Regions from separate parts of the Streptomyces sp. NPDC093085 genome, predicted to be linked through region 2. Evidence: riboswitches for the same ligand, from Rfam matches in the RefSeq annotation. Region 2 holds a riboswitch; the other holds the start of a gene.
What was found. A riboswitch is a leader RNA that binds a small molecule or an ion and turns the genes downstream of it on or off. The one in region 2 is predicted to bind glycine.
Positions count from the first base shown of each region.

Region 1: another riboswitch for glycine. It lies ahead of gcvP (aminomethyl-transferring glycine dehydrogenase); the one in region 2 lies ahead of gcvT (glycine cleavage system aminomethyltransferase GcvT).

Region 1 covers NZ_JBFBFB010000002.1:911,378-918,558, reverse strand. Annotated here, with positions in the region: gene AB0O07_RS10730 (DNA polymerase IV) at 1-1,180, shown strand, start outside; gene AB0O07_RS10725 (PRC-barrel domain-containing protein) at 1,075-1,473, opposite strand; glycine riboswitch at 1,587-1,684, shown strand; gene gcvP (aminomethyl-transferring glycine dehydrogenase) at 1,866-4,751, shown strand; gene AB0O07_RS10715 (DUF5999 family protein) at 4,922-5,128, opposite strand; gene AB0O07_RS10710 (hypothetical protein) at 5,440-6,057, opposite strand; gene AB0O07_RS10705 (glutamate--cysteine ligase) at 6,605-7,181, shown strand, end outside.
Region 2 covers NZ_JBFBFB010000006.1:183,487-190,667, forward strand. Annotated here, with positions in the region: gene glyA (serine hydroxymethyltransferase) at 1-453, opposite strand, end outside; gene gcvH (glycine cleavage system protein GcvH) at 506-883, opposite strand; gene gcvT (glycine cleavage system aminomethyltransferase GcvT) at 1,019-2,188, opposite strand; glycine riboswitch at 2,349-2,446, opposite strand; gene AB0O07_RS19570 (AAA family ATPase) at 2,768-3,484, shown strand; gene AB0O07_RS19575 (enhanced serine sensitivity protein SseB) at 3,545-4,279, shown strand; gene AB0O07_RS19580 (enhanced serine sensitivity protein SseB C-terminal domain-containing protein) at 4,622-5,416, shown strand; gene AB0O07_RS19585 (ABC transporter permease) at 5,776-6,774, shown strand; gene AB0O07_RS19590 (ABC transporter substrate-binding protein) at 6,818-7,181, shown strand, end outside.

The sequences.
Region 1 (7,181 bases), on a different contig from region 2:
GCTGACCGGGCTCAGCGGCTCGGTGGGGCTCGCCGGTTCCAAGATGCTGGCGAAGATCGGCTCGGAGCGGGCCAAGCCGGACGGCCTGGTCCTGATCGAGCCCGGCACGGAGCGCGAGCTGCTGGGGCCGCTGACGGTGCGGACCCTGCCCGGGGTGGGGCCGGCGACCGGCGAGCATCTGCGGCGGGCCGGGATGACCACGGTCGCCGAGCTGGCCGAGGCGGGCGAGGACGAGCTGGTCCGGCTGGTCGGCAAGGCCCATGGGGCCGCGCTGTACCGGATGGCGCTGGGCCATGACGAGCGGCCCGTGGTCGCCGAGCGCGAGACCAAGTCGGTGTCGGTCGAGGACACCTTCGACACCGACCTCCACGACCGGGTACGGGTGCGGACGGAGGTGGACCGGCTCGCGGAGCGGTGTGTGCGGCGGCTGCGGGAGGCCGGGCACTCCGGGCGCACCGTCGTCCTCAAGGTGCGCCGGTACGACTTCTCCACCCTGACCCGTTCGGAGACGCTCAGAGGCCCCACGGACGACCCTGTGGTGGTGCGGGAGGCGGTCGGCCGGCTGCTGGAGTCCGTGGACACCACGGGCGGCGTACGGCTGCTCGGGGTGGGCGTGAGCGGGCTCGCCGACTACACGCAGGAGGACCTGTTCGCGCAGGCGGCGGCCGAGGAGCGGGCCGCGAGGGAGGCCGCGGGCGGGGACGGCGGCCGGACGGACGGCCCGGCGCCGGGGGAGGCGGTACGGGGCGCGGCGGACGGGGGCGCGGCGGGGACCGTACGGGACGGCCTGCCCGGGTCTCCGGAGCCCGTGGCGGCGCCCGCGGAGCGGCGGTTCCCGGCCGGGCACGATGTGCGGCACGCCGAGTTCGGGGCGGGCTGGGTGCAGGGCAGCGGGGTACGGCGGGTCACCGTACGGTTCGAGGAGCCCGGATCCGCGCCCGGCCGGGTACGGACGTTCTGGGCCGACGACCCCGCGCTGGAGCTCTCCGAGCCGCTGCCCCTGGTGCCCCCGGTCGCCGAGGCGGCGATGCCACGCCACGGGGACGGGGAACACCAGGGGCGTCCGGGCGCGGATCAGTCGTCGTGCCCCGCCAGCCGTCCGAAGTCGCGCTCGGCGTCCCGGTCGGAGAAGGCCGCCGGGTCCTCCGGCGACTCCGGATCCGGGAGGGCGAGGCCGTAGTGGTGGTAGAGCTGGAGCTCCTGGTCGGGCGAGAGATGGCGGCCGACACCGAAGTCCGGGGCGTCCTTGATCAACGCGCGCTCGAACGGGACCCGGAGTCCCTCCGGGGCGAGTGTGCTGGGGGCGAGCGGGACGAAGGCGTCCCGGCTGAAGAGTCCGGTACGGACGGCCGCCCATTCGGGCGTACCGGTGGCGTCGTCGAGATAGACCTCGTCGACCGTGCCGAACTTACGGCCGTCACGGTCGTACGCTTTGCGTCCTATCAGGCTGCGCGGATCGGTTTCGGTTTCCACGTTCCCTCCAACGGGTCGCAACTGCTCGTACACGCTACGAAAGGGCAGAACGCGGGCGACGGCCACTCGAAACTTGTCCGGAACACCCCGCTGGTAGGCTTGCCAGCGGCTGTTGACCCCGTGCGGGAGAGTTCTCCGGCAAGCCCGCCGGAGGCGCCGAAGGAGCAAATCCTCCCCGGAATCTCTCAGGCCCCCGTACCGCGCGGACGAGGTCACTCTGGAAAGCAGGGCGGACGCCGGACCATGCGGCGGCCGCTCTCACCGACGGTGAAAGCCGGTCCCCCGCACGGGCCGGTGAAGCTCTCAGGTCGAGATGACAGAGGGGGAGGCCCGTTCCGGGCACCCGCGCCTAGGTGCCCCCGCAGGTCGTGACAGACCAGGAGGCCTCCGCAATGAACGCCCACCGCACCCCGCTCGCCCATCTGGAGCGCGGCATCCCCTTCGAGCAGCGCCACATCGGCCCCGACACGGGCGCGCAGGCCAAGATGCTCGCGCAGGTCGGCTACGGCTCGCTGGACGAGCTGACCGACGCCGCCGTGCCCGACGCGATCAGGAGCGCCGAGCGGCTGAGCCTCCCCGGCGCCCGTACCGAGGCCGAGGTCCTCGCCGAGCTGCGCTCGCTCGCCGACCGCAACCAGGTCCTCACCCCGATGATCGGCCTCGGCTACTACGGCACCTTCACCCCGCCGGTGATCCTCCGCAATGTCCTGGAGAACCCGGCCTGGTACACCGCGTACACGCCCTACCAGCCCGAGATCTCCCAGGGCCGGCTGGAGGCCCTGCTCAACTTCCAGACCGTCGTCGCCGAGCTGACCGGGCTGCCCACCTCCGGCGCCTCGCTGCTCGACGAGTCCACCGCCGCCGCCGAGGCCATGGCGCTCTCCCGGCGCGTCGGCAAGGTCAAGGACGGTGTCTTCCTGGTCGACGCCGACACCCTGCCCCAGACGGTCGCCGTGATCCGCACCCGCGCCGAACCGACCGGTGTCGAGGTCGTCGTCGCCGACCTGAGCGAGGCCATCCCCGCGGAGATCGCCGAGCGCGGTGTCTTCGGGGTGCTGCTCTCCTACCCGGGTGCCTCCGGGGCGGTACGGGACCTCAGGCCCGTGATCGAGCAGGCCAGGGAGCTCGGCGCGGTCGTCACCGTCGCGGCCGATCTGCTCGCCCTCACGCTGCTCACGCCCCCCGGCGAGCTGGGCGCCGACATCGCCGTCGGCACCAGCCAGCGCTTCGGTGTCCCCATGGGGTTCGGCGGACCGCACGCCGGATACCTGGCCGTACGCGAGAAGTTCGCCCGCAGCCTGCCCGGGCGGCTCGTCGGGGTCTCCGTGGACGCCGACGGGAACAAGGCGTACCGGCTCGCCCTCCAGACCCGTGAGCAGCACATCCGCCGCGAGAAGGCCACCAGCAACATCTGCACCGCGCAGGTGCTCCTCGCCGTCATGGCCGGCATGTACGCCGTCTACCACGGCCCCGAGGGGCTGCGGGCCATCGCCCGGCGCACCCACCGGTACGCGGCGGTGCTCGCCGCCGGGCTGCGGGCGGGCGGGGTGGAGACCGTGCACGGCGCCTACTTCGACACGCTGACCGTCCGGGTGCCGGGCCGGGCCGCCGAGGTGGTGGCCGCCGCGCGCGAGGGCGGGGTCAACCTCCACCAGGCCGACGCCGACCATGTCTCGGTGGCCTGCGACGAGACCACCGGGCGCGCCCATCTCACCGCCGTGTGGACGGCCTTCGGGGTCCAGGGCGACATCGAGGCGCTGGACGCGGCCACCGACGACGCGCTCCCCGCCGGGCTGCTGCGCACCGACGGCTACCTCACCCACCCGGTCTTCCACGAGCACCGCTCGGAGACCGCGATGCTCCGCTACCTGCGCCGGCTCGCGGACCGGGACTACGCGCTGGACCGGGGGATGATCCCGCTCGGCTCCTGCACGATGAAGCTCAACGCGACGACCGAGATGGAGCCGGTCACCTGGCCCGAGTTCGGGGCGCTGCACCCCTTCGCCCCGGCCGAGCAGGCGAGCGGCTATCTCACGCTCATCCGTGAACTGGAGGAGCGGCTCGCCGAGGTGACCGGGTACGACGCGGTCTCGCTCCAGCCCAACGCCGGTTCCCAGGGCGAGCTGGCCGGGCTGCTCGCCGTCCGGGCCTACCACCGGGCCAACGGCGACACCGGGCGCACCGTCTGCCTCATCCCGTCCTCCGCGCACGGCACGAACGCGGCGAGCGCGGTCATGGCCGGGATGCGGGTCGTGGTCGTCAGGACCGGCGAGGACGGCGATGTCGACATCGAGGACCTGCACGCCAAGATCGAGCGGTACGGCGCGGAACTGGCCGTCCTGATGGTCACCTACCCGTCCACGCACGGGGTGTTCGAGGAGCACATCGGTGACATCTGCGCTGCCGTGCACGACGCGGGCGGCCAGGTGTACGTGGACGGCGCCAACCTGAACGCGCTGGTGGGGCTGGCGAAGCCGGGCCGGTTCGGCTCCGATGTCTCGCACCTCAACCTGCACAAGACCTTCTGCATCCCGCACGGCGGCGGCGGCCCCGGCGTCGGCCCCGTCGGCGTACGGGCCCACCTCGCCCCGTATCTCCCCAACCACCCGCTCCAGCCGGCCGCCGGGCCCGCGACAGGGGTCGGGCCGATCTCGGCGGCGCCGTGGGGCTCGGCCGGGATCCTGCCGATCTCCTGGGCGTACGTACGGCTGATGGGCGGCGAGGGGCTGAAGCGGGCCACGCAGGTCGCGGTGCTCGCCGCCAACTACATCGCCAAGCGTCTCGAACCGCACTACCCGGTGCTCTACACCGGCCCCAACGGGCTGGTGGCGCACGAGTGCATCATCGATCTGCGCCCGCTCTCCAAGGCGACCGGGGTCAGCGTCGACGACATCGCCAAGCGGCTGATCGACTACGGCTTCCACGCGCCGACGATGTCGTTCCCGGTGGCGGGCACCCTGATGATCGAGCCCACCGAGAGCGAGGATCTGCGCGAGATCGACCGCTTCTGCGCGGCGATGATCGCGATCCGGGGCGAGGTCGAGCGGGTCGCGTCGGGTGAGTGGCCGGCGGACGACAATCCGCTGCGCAACGCCCCGCACACGGCCGCCGCGCTCGCCGGGGAGTGGGAGCACGCGTACAGCCGCGCCGAGGCGGTCTTCCCCGCCGGGGTGCCGGCCGCGGACAAGTACTGGCCGCCGGTCCGCCGGATCGACGGCGCCTTCGGCGACCGCAACCTGGTCTGCTCGTGCCCGCCGGTGGACGCGTACGACCACTGACGCGCACGAGGGCGTACGGCACCGGGCGTACGGGGCGTACCAGGTGTACGCGGAGTGCGGGACGCGCGGGGTCGTACGTCGGGGCCGGTACGGAGTGTGTGCTCCGGCCGGCCCCTGGTTCTCTCGCGGCGGCTCGCCCGGGTGCGCGGGCCGCCGGGCGTGCCGGGCTCTCAGGCGGCCGCGGCCACCTGCTCGGCGCGGAGCGGCCGGTGCGGGGCGATGATCTTCCCGTCGGGCAGCAGTTCGCCGGTGTCCTCGAAGAGGAGCACGCCGTTGCACAGCAGGCTCCACCCCTGCTCCGGGTGGTGGGCGATCAGCCGGGCGGCGTCGCGCTCGGCGGAGTCGGCGGGCGGGCAGGGTGGCTGGTGCTGGCACATGGTCGGATTCTTTCGCTGGGTCGTCGTCAGTGTCCTGCGGCTCGATGTGGTGGTCATGGCCGCCTCCCCCCGTATCGGTCCGGTCCCTACTGGTCCGGTCCGGACCAGTACCAGTCTTGCCCCACGGACGGTCGTCCGCAGGTATTTCCGGGCAGCGCTTCCTTCTGCTTAAGGACGTGTCACCCGCCCGGACGGTTCAGCTCAACTGGACTGTCTTTCCGGATGGTTCGGGGGGACCTGAGGGGACTACCCGAGATGGGCAGCACGGCGCCCCGCGCCGGCCGGGGCGCGGGGCACAGGGGACGACCGGATCAGGCGGGGGTACGGAGCAGGGGCGTGGCGGGGGTGAGCCGTACGTCGATCACCGGCAGCAACTCGGCGGCCAGGTGGGGACGGTGGGCGGCGAAACCCGGTGGCGCGGGGGCGAGCGGGATCAGGATGTCGGCCGGCGCGGGTGCGCCCGACGCGGGGTCGGCCGCCGTGTCGCCGTGCAGCCAGAGCATGAGCATGTACAGCTCGGGCACGGAGAGCAGACGGGGCTGGTGGAACGTGGTCAGGGACTCGGCCTGGCGCAGCGCCCGCTCCGTGGAGGGCAGATAGGGGCCCTCGAAGAAGCGGGAGAAGGCCCAGCCGTCGGCGGTGAGCATCGTGTCCGCGGCGGCCACGGCGCGCTCGCCGTTGCGGATCAGGAAGCGCCAGCCGGTGAGTCTGGTGCGTGGCGCGCGGTTCGTCAGTGCCGTGCGGTCCTCCGGGGCGACGGGGGTGAGTGCGTCCAACTCATGGACGGGGAGCGGGAGTTCGGGGCTCAGCGGTCCCTGGACGGACTGTAGGGCCGGGGTGCGGGCATCGCGCACGGCGGTGGGGGAACCGAGTGCCGCGAGAACGCTGCGCAGGGCGGGCGCCGGGGCCGGGGGTACATGCAGCGGCATGGTGGGTTGCCTCTCATTCAGGAGACAGGGTGACGCGTGAAAAGGAACGCGGGCGGGTGCGACGTCGCTGTCGGCGTGCGGGGTCAGAGGTGGGCCACCGGGTCTCAGGACCTGGGGTGAGCATCGGTCCTGCGGCCGGGCGCCGACTCTCCGCCTCGTGGGCAGAGTTTATACGACGCGTGTTCACGCCATGTTTCCGCTAGCTGTACCAGGTATTGCCGTCAAGGCACTATTAAGTCCCTCTCTCACGCGCTTTCCGTGGATAAAAGGTGAAGAGACCGTCTCTGGCCTGGGATGATTCCCCGGGCGGGGTCGGCCGAAAATAGTCGGCGTTTTGGCTGCCGGTTCGGGCAGTGGAAACAAGAATCCACGCCCTGTCACCCCGTTTATGCCGAGTGAATGTGCCGGAAGCCTCGGTGGGCGGGGTCACCACCCTACCGGGCGCCCGGGGTGCGCGGAGGCGTTACGGATCACTCCGCGTGGGCATTATCGATCGTGATGCGAGCGCCCCCCGGCGCCGGACACCCAGTCGAGGAGGGACACTCCGATGGGGGAGAAGGTCGAAGCAGGCAGTTCCGACCTGTCCGATCGGCAGAAATACCGCAGGAAGCTCCAGCAGTGCCTGACGGTGCTGGAGCGGCTGCTGGCGGAGGGGAGGTTCGACCGCCCCAAGAACCTGATCGGGCTGGAGATCGAGCTCAATCTGGTCGGCTCCGACGGCATGCCGCGCATGATGAATGCGGAGGTGCTCAGGCGTATCGCGAGCGGTGATTTCCAGACCGAACTCGGAATGTTCAACCTGGAAGTGAACGTGGCCCCGCACCGGCTGGGCGGCCGCGTTCTCGACCAGCTCGCCGAGGAACTCCGTACCGGCCTCGGATATGCGCACCGCAAAGCGAGCGAGGTCGACGCGGGCATCGTGATGATCGGAATTCTGCCGACCCTCACCCAGCAGGACGTGGTCTCCGCGAACATTTCCGAGGTCGACCGCTACGCGCTTCTCAACGACCAGATGCTGGCGGCCCGCGGCGAGGATTTCACCCTCGACATCGACGGCGTGGAACACCTGACGTGCACGGCCGCCTCCATCGCCCCGGCCGCCGCCTGCACCTCCGTACAACTCC
Region 2 (7,181 bases):
GTCCACGTGGTAGGCGACCACGTTGTAGAGCTTGCCGGAGAAGTTGATCTTCATGCCGTGGGTGAGGTGCCCGCCGTGCGCGAGGTTCAGCCCCATGATCGTGTCGCCGGGGGAGAGCAGCGCGAACATCGCCGCCGCGTTCGCCTGCGCGCCCGAGTGCGGCTGTACGTTGGCGTGCTCGGCGCCGAAGAGCGCCTTCACCCGGTCGATGGCGATCTGCTCGACCACGTCGACGTGCTCGCACCCGCCGTAGTAGCGGCGGCCGGGGTAGCCCTCGGCGTACTTGTTGGTCAGTACGGAGCCCTGGGCCTCCATGACCGCGACCGGCGCGAAGTTCTCCGAGGCGATCATTTCGAGGGTGGACTGCTGGCGGTGGAGTTCGGCGTCGACGGCGGCGGCGACATCGGGGTCCAGCTCGTGGAGCGAGGCGTTCAGAAGCGACTTCGAAGACATCACGGTCCCTGGGGTCTCTTGGTGCGGGGTCGGCGTGGTGAGCGGCGTCACATCACTGGCCGGAGAACTCTGCGTACTCGGCCGCGCTGAGCAGGTCCTCCGGCTCCTCGGTGACGCGTACCTTGAACAGCCAGCCGCCCTCGAAGGGCGCGGAGTTCACCAGCGAGGGGTCGTCGATCACGTCCTGGTTCCGCTCGGTGACCTCGCCGGTCACCGGGGCGTACAGATCGCTGACGGACTTGGTGGACTCCAGCTCGCCGCAGGTCTCGCCCGCGGTCACGGAGTCACCGACCTCGGGGAGCTGGGCGTACACGACATCGCCGAGGGCGTTGGCCGCGTACTCCGTGATGCCGACCGTCGACACGCCGTCCTCGGCGGCCGTCAGCCACTCGTGCTCCTTGCTGTAGCGAAGCTGCTGGGGGTTGCTCATGACCTGAATTCTCCTGTACGCGGGGGAGTGGTGCGGAACTGGTGTCTTACGGAGCGAGACGGCCCCGGGCGGATCCGGCCCCCGGGGGAGAGGGCGAGCGGGCCCGGGGCTGCTTCGGGCGGCGGTGGCCCGGGGCTACTTCGGGCGGCGGTAGAAGGGGAGCGCCACGACCTCGTACGGCTCGCTCGTGCCCCGGATGTCGACGCCGACCCCCGCCGTCCCGGGCGCGGCGTACGCGGCGTCCACGTATGCCATCGCGATCGGCCGGCCCAGGGTCGGCGACGGGGCGCCCGAGGTGACCTCGCCCACGACGGCGCCGCCGGCGACCACCGGGTAGCCGGCGCGCGGCACCCGGCGGCCCTCGGCGATCAGGCCGACCAGCTTGCGGGGCGGCGCGGACGCGGCCCGCGCGGCCGCCTCCTCCAGCGCCGTACGCCCTACGAAGGCGCCGTCGCCGGAGGACTTGCCGAACTTCACGACCCGGCCGAGGCCCGCGTCGAAGGGGGTGAGCGAGGCCGACAGTTCGTTCCCGTACAGCGGCATCCCCGCCTCCAGGCGGAGCGTGTCCCGGCAGGAGAGCCCGCAGGGGATCAGCCCGGCGCCCGCGCCGGCCTCGGTGAGCGCCTGCCAGAGCGCGGTCGCGTGCTCGGGGGCCACGAAGAGCTCGAAGCCGTCCTCGCCGGTGTAGCCGGTCCTGGCGATCAGGGCGGGGACCCCGGCGACGGTGCCGGGCAGCCCCGCGTAGTACTTCAGCCCGTCGAGGTCCGCGTCGGTGAGCGCCTTGAGGATGCCGGGGGACTCCGGGCCCTGGACGGCGAGCAGGGCGTAGGCGTCGCGGTCGTCGCGTACGGCGGCGTCGAAGGCGGCGGCGCGGTCGGTGAGCGCGGCGAGCACCGTCCCGGCGTTGGAGGCGTTGGCGACGACGAGGTACGTGTCCTCGGCGAGGCGGTAGACGATCAGGTCGTCCAGGATGCCGCCGTCCTCCTGGACGATCATGGTGTAGCGGGCCCGGCCCACGGCGAGGGCGCCGAGGTCGCCGACGAGCGCGTGGTCGAGGCAGCGCCCCGCTTCCGGTCCGGTGACGGTGATCTCGCCCATGTGCGAGAGATCGAAGAGCCCGGCGCGGGTGCGGACGGCGAGGTGCTCCTCGCGCTCGCTGCCGTAGCGGAGCGGCATCTCCCACCCGGCGAAGTCGGTCATGGTCGCGCCGAGCGCGCGGTGGGTGGCGTCGAGGGCGGTACGGCGCGGGGTCCCGCCGGGTGTACCGGCCGGGGTGGCATGGGTCGCATGGGGCGTATCGGTCATCGCGGGGTGGCTCCCAGGGCATAGGACGAGGACGGTCCTCCCCATCTGTCATCGGAACCTGAGAGGTTCGTCACGACCCTCCGTAAGGGAGGTCATGACTTGCACCTTGGGTGGAGCCGCGGCCACAACGCCGGTGGTACGGCCCGCTTTTCAGATCTGCCTCGTCCACGCGGTTCGGGGCCTGAGAGATTCAAGGGAGGAACTTGCTCCTTCGGCGCCCGGTGCACAGGGTGACCGGGACTCTCCCGCGCGGATTCAAACGGCCGGTATGCAGTTGGTCCAGCTGGTACATCGGGTTGGCGGCCACATCATCGCATGGGCGGTCGCGGCGCGCGCGAGGGGTCGTGGGGCGGGGCGCGCGCGAGGCGTACGGCGGGGCGTGCGAGGGGTTCACACCGCATTCTCACATCGGGGACACCGGAGAGAGCCGGGGAGAGATTGCCAATTCTTTACACTTGGCGGGCAGGGGCCACCGGCCCGGGCCAGGCTCCGGGCCCGGGCAGGGGCCGGGAGACGGTGCGACCGGGCGGATCGAGCTGACCGATGGATGTGAACGACTTAGGTGACAGGGGGGCGGCGATGATCCCGCAGGGGAGCGGCGCGTGCGCCCCGGCCGGCGCGTGCGCCACGGCCGGGGGCGTGGACCACCCGGGCCCGCCCGCCGTACGCGATCTGCGCGGCCGGGGGCCCGGCGGCGGCCCCGGCGCGCCCCCCTTCGACCTGCACTTCGACGCCGGGGACCTGGTGGTCGTCTCCGGGCTGCCCGGCAGCGGCAAGTCCACCCTGATGCGGCGCGCCGTCCCCGCCGGCGCCATCGACTCGCAGGACACCCGGGACCGCTGGGCCCGCAGACTGCCGCCCTCGCTGCCGTACGCCGTCTACCGCCCCCTGGTGCGGGCCGCGCACTACGCCGGGCTCGGGCGCGCCCTGCGCTCCGGCGCCTCCCTGGTCGTGCACGACTGCGGGACGCAGACCTGGGTACGGCACTGGCTCGCCCGGGAGGCCAGGGCGCGCGGCCGGCGGCTCCACCTGCTGGTGCTGGACGTCCCGCCGGAGACCGCCCGCGCGGGCCAGCGCGAGCGCGGCCGGGGCGTCTCCGGATACGCCTTCGCCCGCCACCGGGGCGCCGTCGCCCGGCTGCTCGCCGGGACGGCGGCGGGCCGGCCCCCCGAGGGGTGCGCCTCCGCCGTGCTCCTCGACCGGGACGCGGCGGCCGCGCTGCGCCGGATCGCCTTCCTCCCGGCGGCCCTGCCGCTGCCGTCGCGGGGGGACACGGGCGGCCCCGTACGGCATTAAGGTCTGGCGCAGAAAGCGGAAATACGTGGGTGGAAGTACGTGGGTGGAGGGGAAACCGTGGTGAACACGGCATGGCCGGGCAACGAGCTGGAAGAGGTGCTCTCGGCCTCGCTCGGGAACGACGCGGCGGGCGCGCGGCTGGTCGAGGTGCTCGGGCGCAGCGAGATCTGGGTGCCGCTGCCGAACGGGGGCGGGCCCGAGAGCGGTTCGCTCGATCTGCCCACGATGGAGATCGACGGTGCCCCGTACGTCCCGGTCTTCAGCTCCCGCGGGCAGTTCCTGAGCTGCGTCGGCGAGCACATGCCGTGCACCGTCGCGCCCGCCCGTGAGTTCGCCCGGGGGCTGCCCCCGCAGCTCGGCATCGCGATCAACCCCGGCGGCGCGGTCGGCGCCCCGCTGCCGCCGCTCGCCGTCGCCGAGCTCTGCCGGGTGGGCCGTACGCCGCTCGACGGCCCGGCCAGCGGGGGCCGGGTCCGGCTCTTCGAACCGGACTGGCAGGAGGACCCGGTCGACTTCCTCTCCGCCGCCTCCGCCGAGTTCGCGGCGACCGGCACGGTGGCCACCGCCCGCCGCGCCCTCGCCAGCGTCGAGGGCGAGCCGCCGGTCCTCTTCATCGGCGTCCAGCTCTCCTCCTGGGAGGCCGCCGACCGCAACGCCCCGATGGACGCGCTCGGCCGTGCCCTGGGCCGGGTGCCGGTCGGCTGGCCGGTCAATCTGCTGCTGCTCGACCTGACGCAGGACCCGGTCGGGGAGTGGATGCTCGGCAAGGTCAGGCCCTTCTACGAACGGTCCTGAACCGTCCCCGCGAACGCGTCCGAACCGTTGCCGACCTGGTGGCGGAAAGCAGGGGTACGACCGGCCCGGGCGGGTATGAGCCGTACTCGCGGGCACATCACCGCCACAACCCCGGCCTCCGGGGCCGGAACCAGCCGTACCGCATGTTCCCGCCTATGCGGCACGTACACCCGCCGTCAAGTCGGTGTCAGGCCAGCCGCCTAAGCTGGTTTGATGGCCGGGCCGGCGCACCGCCCGCGCGGCGGGTCCTCCCCGGGGCCCCGGTGCGCGGGAGTCCCGTGGCGGCGGGGCGGCGCCGGGGAGCGGCACGAATGGTGGATCGAACGAGGGGCGGGACCCAGAGTGAGCGCGTCAGGCACCGCGGCGGCCGGGCAGGTCGAGCACATGCTGCGCCAGGTGACGCCGGGACGGTACGACGCGTACGAGGCGCTGCTCCAGGCGCTCGCCGACGACAGCGTCTGGATGCTGCTCTGGCACGGCCGGGCCGGTTCGCCCGACGCCCAGTACGGCAACATGGAGGTCGACGGGCTCGGCTACGCGCCCTGTGTCACCTCCGCTCACGAGCTCTCCGCCAGCGGCTGGACCCGGGCGCACGAAGTGGTCTCGGGGCGCGACATCGCCCGCGCCCTCTACCCCGACCGCTGGGGGATCTGGCTCAATCCGCACGCCCCCGGCGGCGGTCTCGGCATCCCCTGGCTCGATCTGCGCCGGATCGCCACCGGCCTCGACCGGATGCCGGCCGGGCCGCTGCGGCTCTCCGAACCGGCCATCCAGCTCCCGCAGTTCTACGCCCTGCTCACCCAGAACGCGCACCGCACCCCGGCCGTGCGGGCGCTGCGCCGCGCCTGGGTGCAGCCCGCGCTCGGCGCCCCGTATCTGGCGATCGGGCTCGACCTGTACGACACGGGGCAGGCCTCCGTGGACTCGGTCCGCACGATGATGCGGCAGTCGATCGCCGCCGTACCGGAGGGGCTGCCGGTCTCCACCGTCGCCATGTCCGACGAGTACGACCCGATCACGATGTGGCTGCGGGCCAACGCCCGTCCGTTCTACGACCGGGAGGCGCACGCGGCGCACGCGGCGCCGGTCCAGTCCTCCGGATACGGCTACCCGCCCCCCGCCTCGCGCGCATACTGAGCGCACGGCCAGGGGAGGAACGGGGGGAGTGCTCTGCCCGTTCTGACGGATTCCGACTGATTGGCCACCAAAATCGTCCGCTGAGGCGGTAAGTGGTGTCCGTATAACGGTAACCCTCTGATCGCATCACGGTTGAGCAAACATTCCCCGTTGGGGGTGGCGGGTGATCGCGATGGGGCTGAAGACTCCCTGAGGCAGGTGGCCTCGGCACATATGTGCGAAGGATGTGTGGGCGAAGCGCTGACACAAGCAGCTCCCCCCCATCGGGAGCCCACCATGCCGACATCAATGCAGTGAACAAGCCGCTACAGCGGCGGTCATGGGCCGGCCACCGTCGGCCGAGAGGGGTCTCCAGCGCAATGACGGCACCTATCGAGACCACCGGGTCGGCGGCGCAGGCGCAGCCGGAAGCGGTGCCGGCGGGCGTCGGGGGCAAGCAGATCGAGGGCCGTTCGCTCGGCCGGATCGCCTGGACGCGTTTCAAGCGGGACAAGGTCGCCGTCGCGGGCGGCATCGTCGTGATCCTGCTGATCCTCGTCGCCGTACTCTCCAAGCCGCTCCAGTCCCTCTTCGGCCTCGACCCCAACGCCTTCAACCAGGATCTCGTCGACCCCGTCCTGCTGGCGCCCAAGGGCAGCTTCGGCGGGATGAGCTGGGACCACCCGCTGGGGGTGGAACCGCAGACCGGACGCGACCTCCTGGCCCGCATCATCGAGGGCTCCTGGGTCTCGCTGGTCGTCGCCGCCGGATCCACCCTGCTCTCCGTCGTCATCGGCGTCGTGATGGGCGTCGTGGCCGGCTTCTACGGCGGCTGGGCCGACAGCGTCATCAGCCGGCTGATGGACACCTTCCTCGCCTTCCCGCTGCTCCTCTTCGCGATCTCCATCTCGGCCTCGCTCCAGGGCAATGTGTTCGGCCTCGACGGGCTCTCGCTCCGTATCGCCGTCCTGATCTTCGTCATCGGCTTCTTCAGCTGGCCGTACATCGGCCGCATCGTGCGGGCGCAGACGCTCAGCCTGCGCGAGCGGGAGTTCGTGGAGGCGGCCAAGTCGCTGGGCGCGCGCGGCCCGTTCATCCTCTTCCGCGAGCTGCTGCCCAACCTGATCGCGCCGATCCTCGTCTACTCGACGCTGCTGATCCCCACCAACATCCTCTTCGAGGCGTCGCTGAGCTTCCTCGGCGTCGGGATCGCCCCGCCGCAGTCCTCCTGGGGCGGCATGCTCTCCACCGCGGTCGACCTCTACGAGGTCGACCCGATGTACATGATCATTCCCGGCATGGCGATCTTCATCACCGTGCTGGCCTTCAACCTGCTGGGGGATGGTCTGCGTGACGCACTCGACCCCCGTGGCAAGTAAACGCGGCCCTGCCGCACCGTCGATCGAGGGGGCTTTCCTCAGGATGAACAGCAGAAAGATCGCGTCGGCCACCGCCGTCACGCTGGTGCTCGCGCTCGGCGCGACCGCCTGCGGTGGCGGCAGCACGGAGAAGAACGGCAAGGGGGGCGGCGAAGCGAAGGCCGATGCCGGTCTGACCAGCATCGTCAACGCCAGCGACAAGAAGGGGGGGACGGTCACGTACGAGCACTCCAGTGGCCCGGACTCCCTGGACCCGGGCAACACGTACTACGGCTGGGTGCAGAACTTCTCCCGCCTGTACGCCCGTTCCCTGGTCAGCTTCAAGCCCGCCGCGGGCAAGGAGGGCCTGACGGTCGTCCCCGACCTCGCGACCTCGCTGGGCAAGGCGAGCCCCGACGCCAAGACCT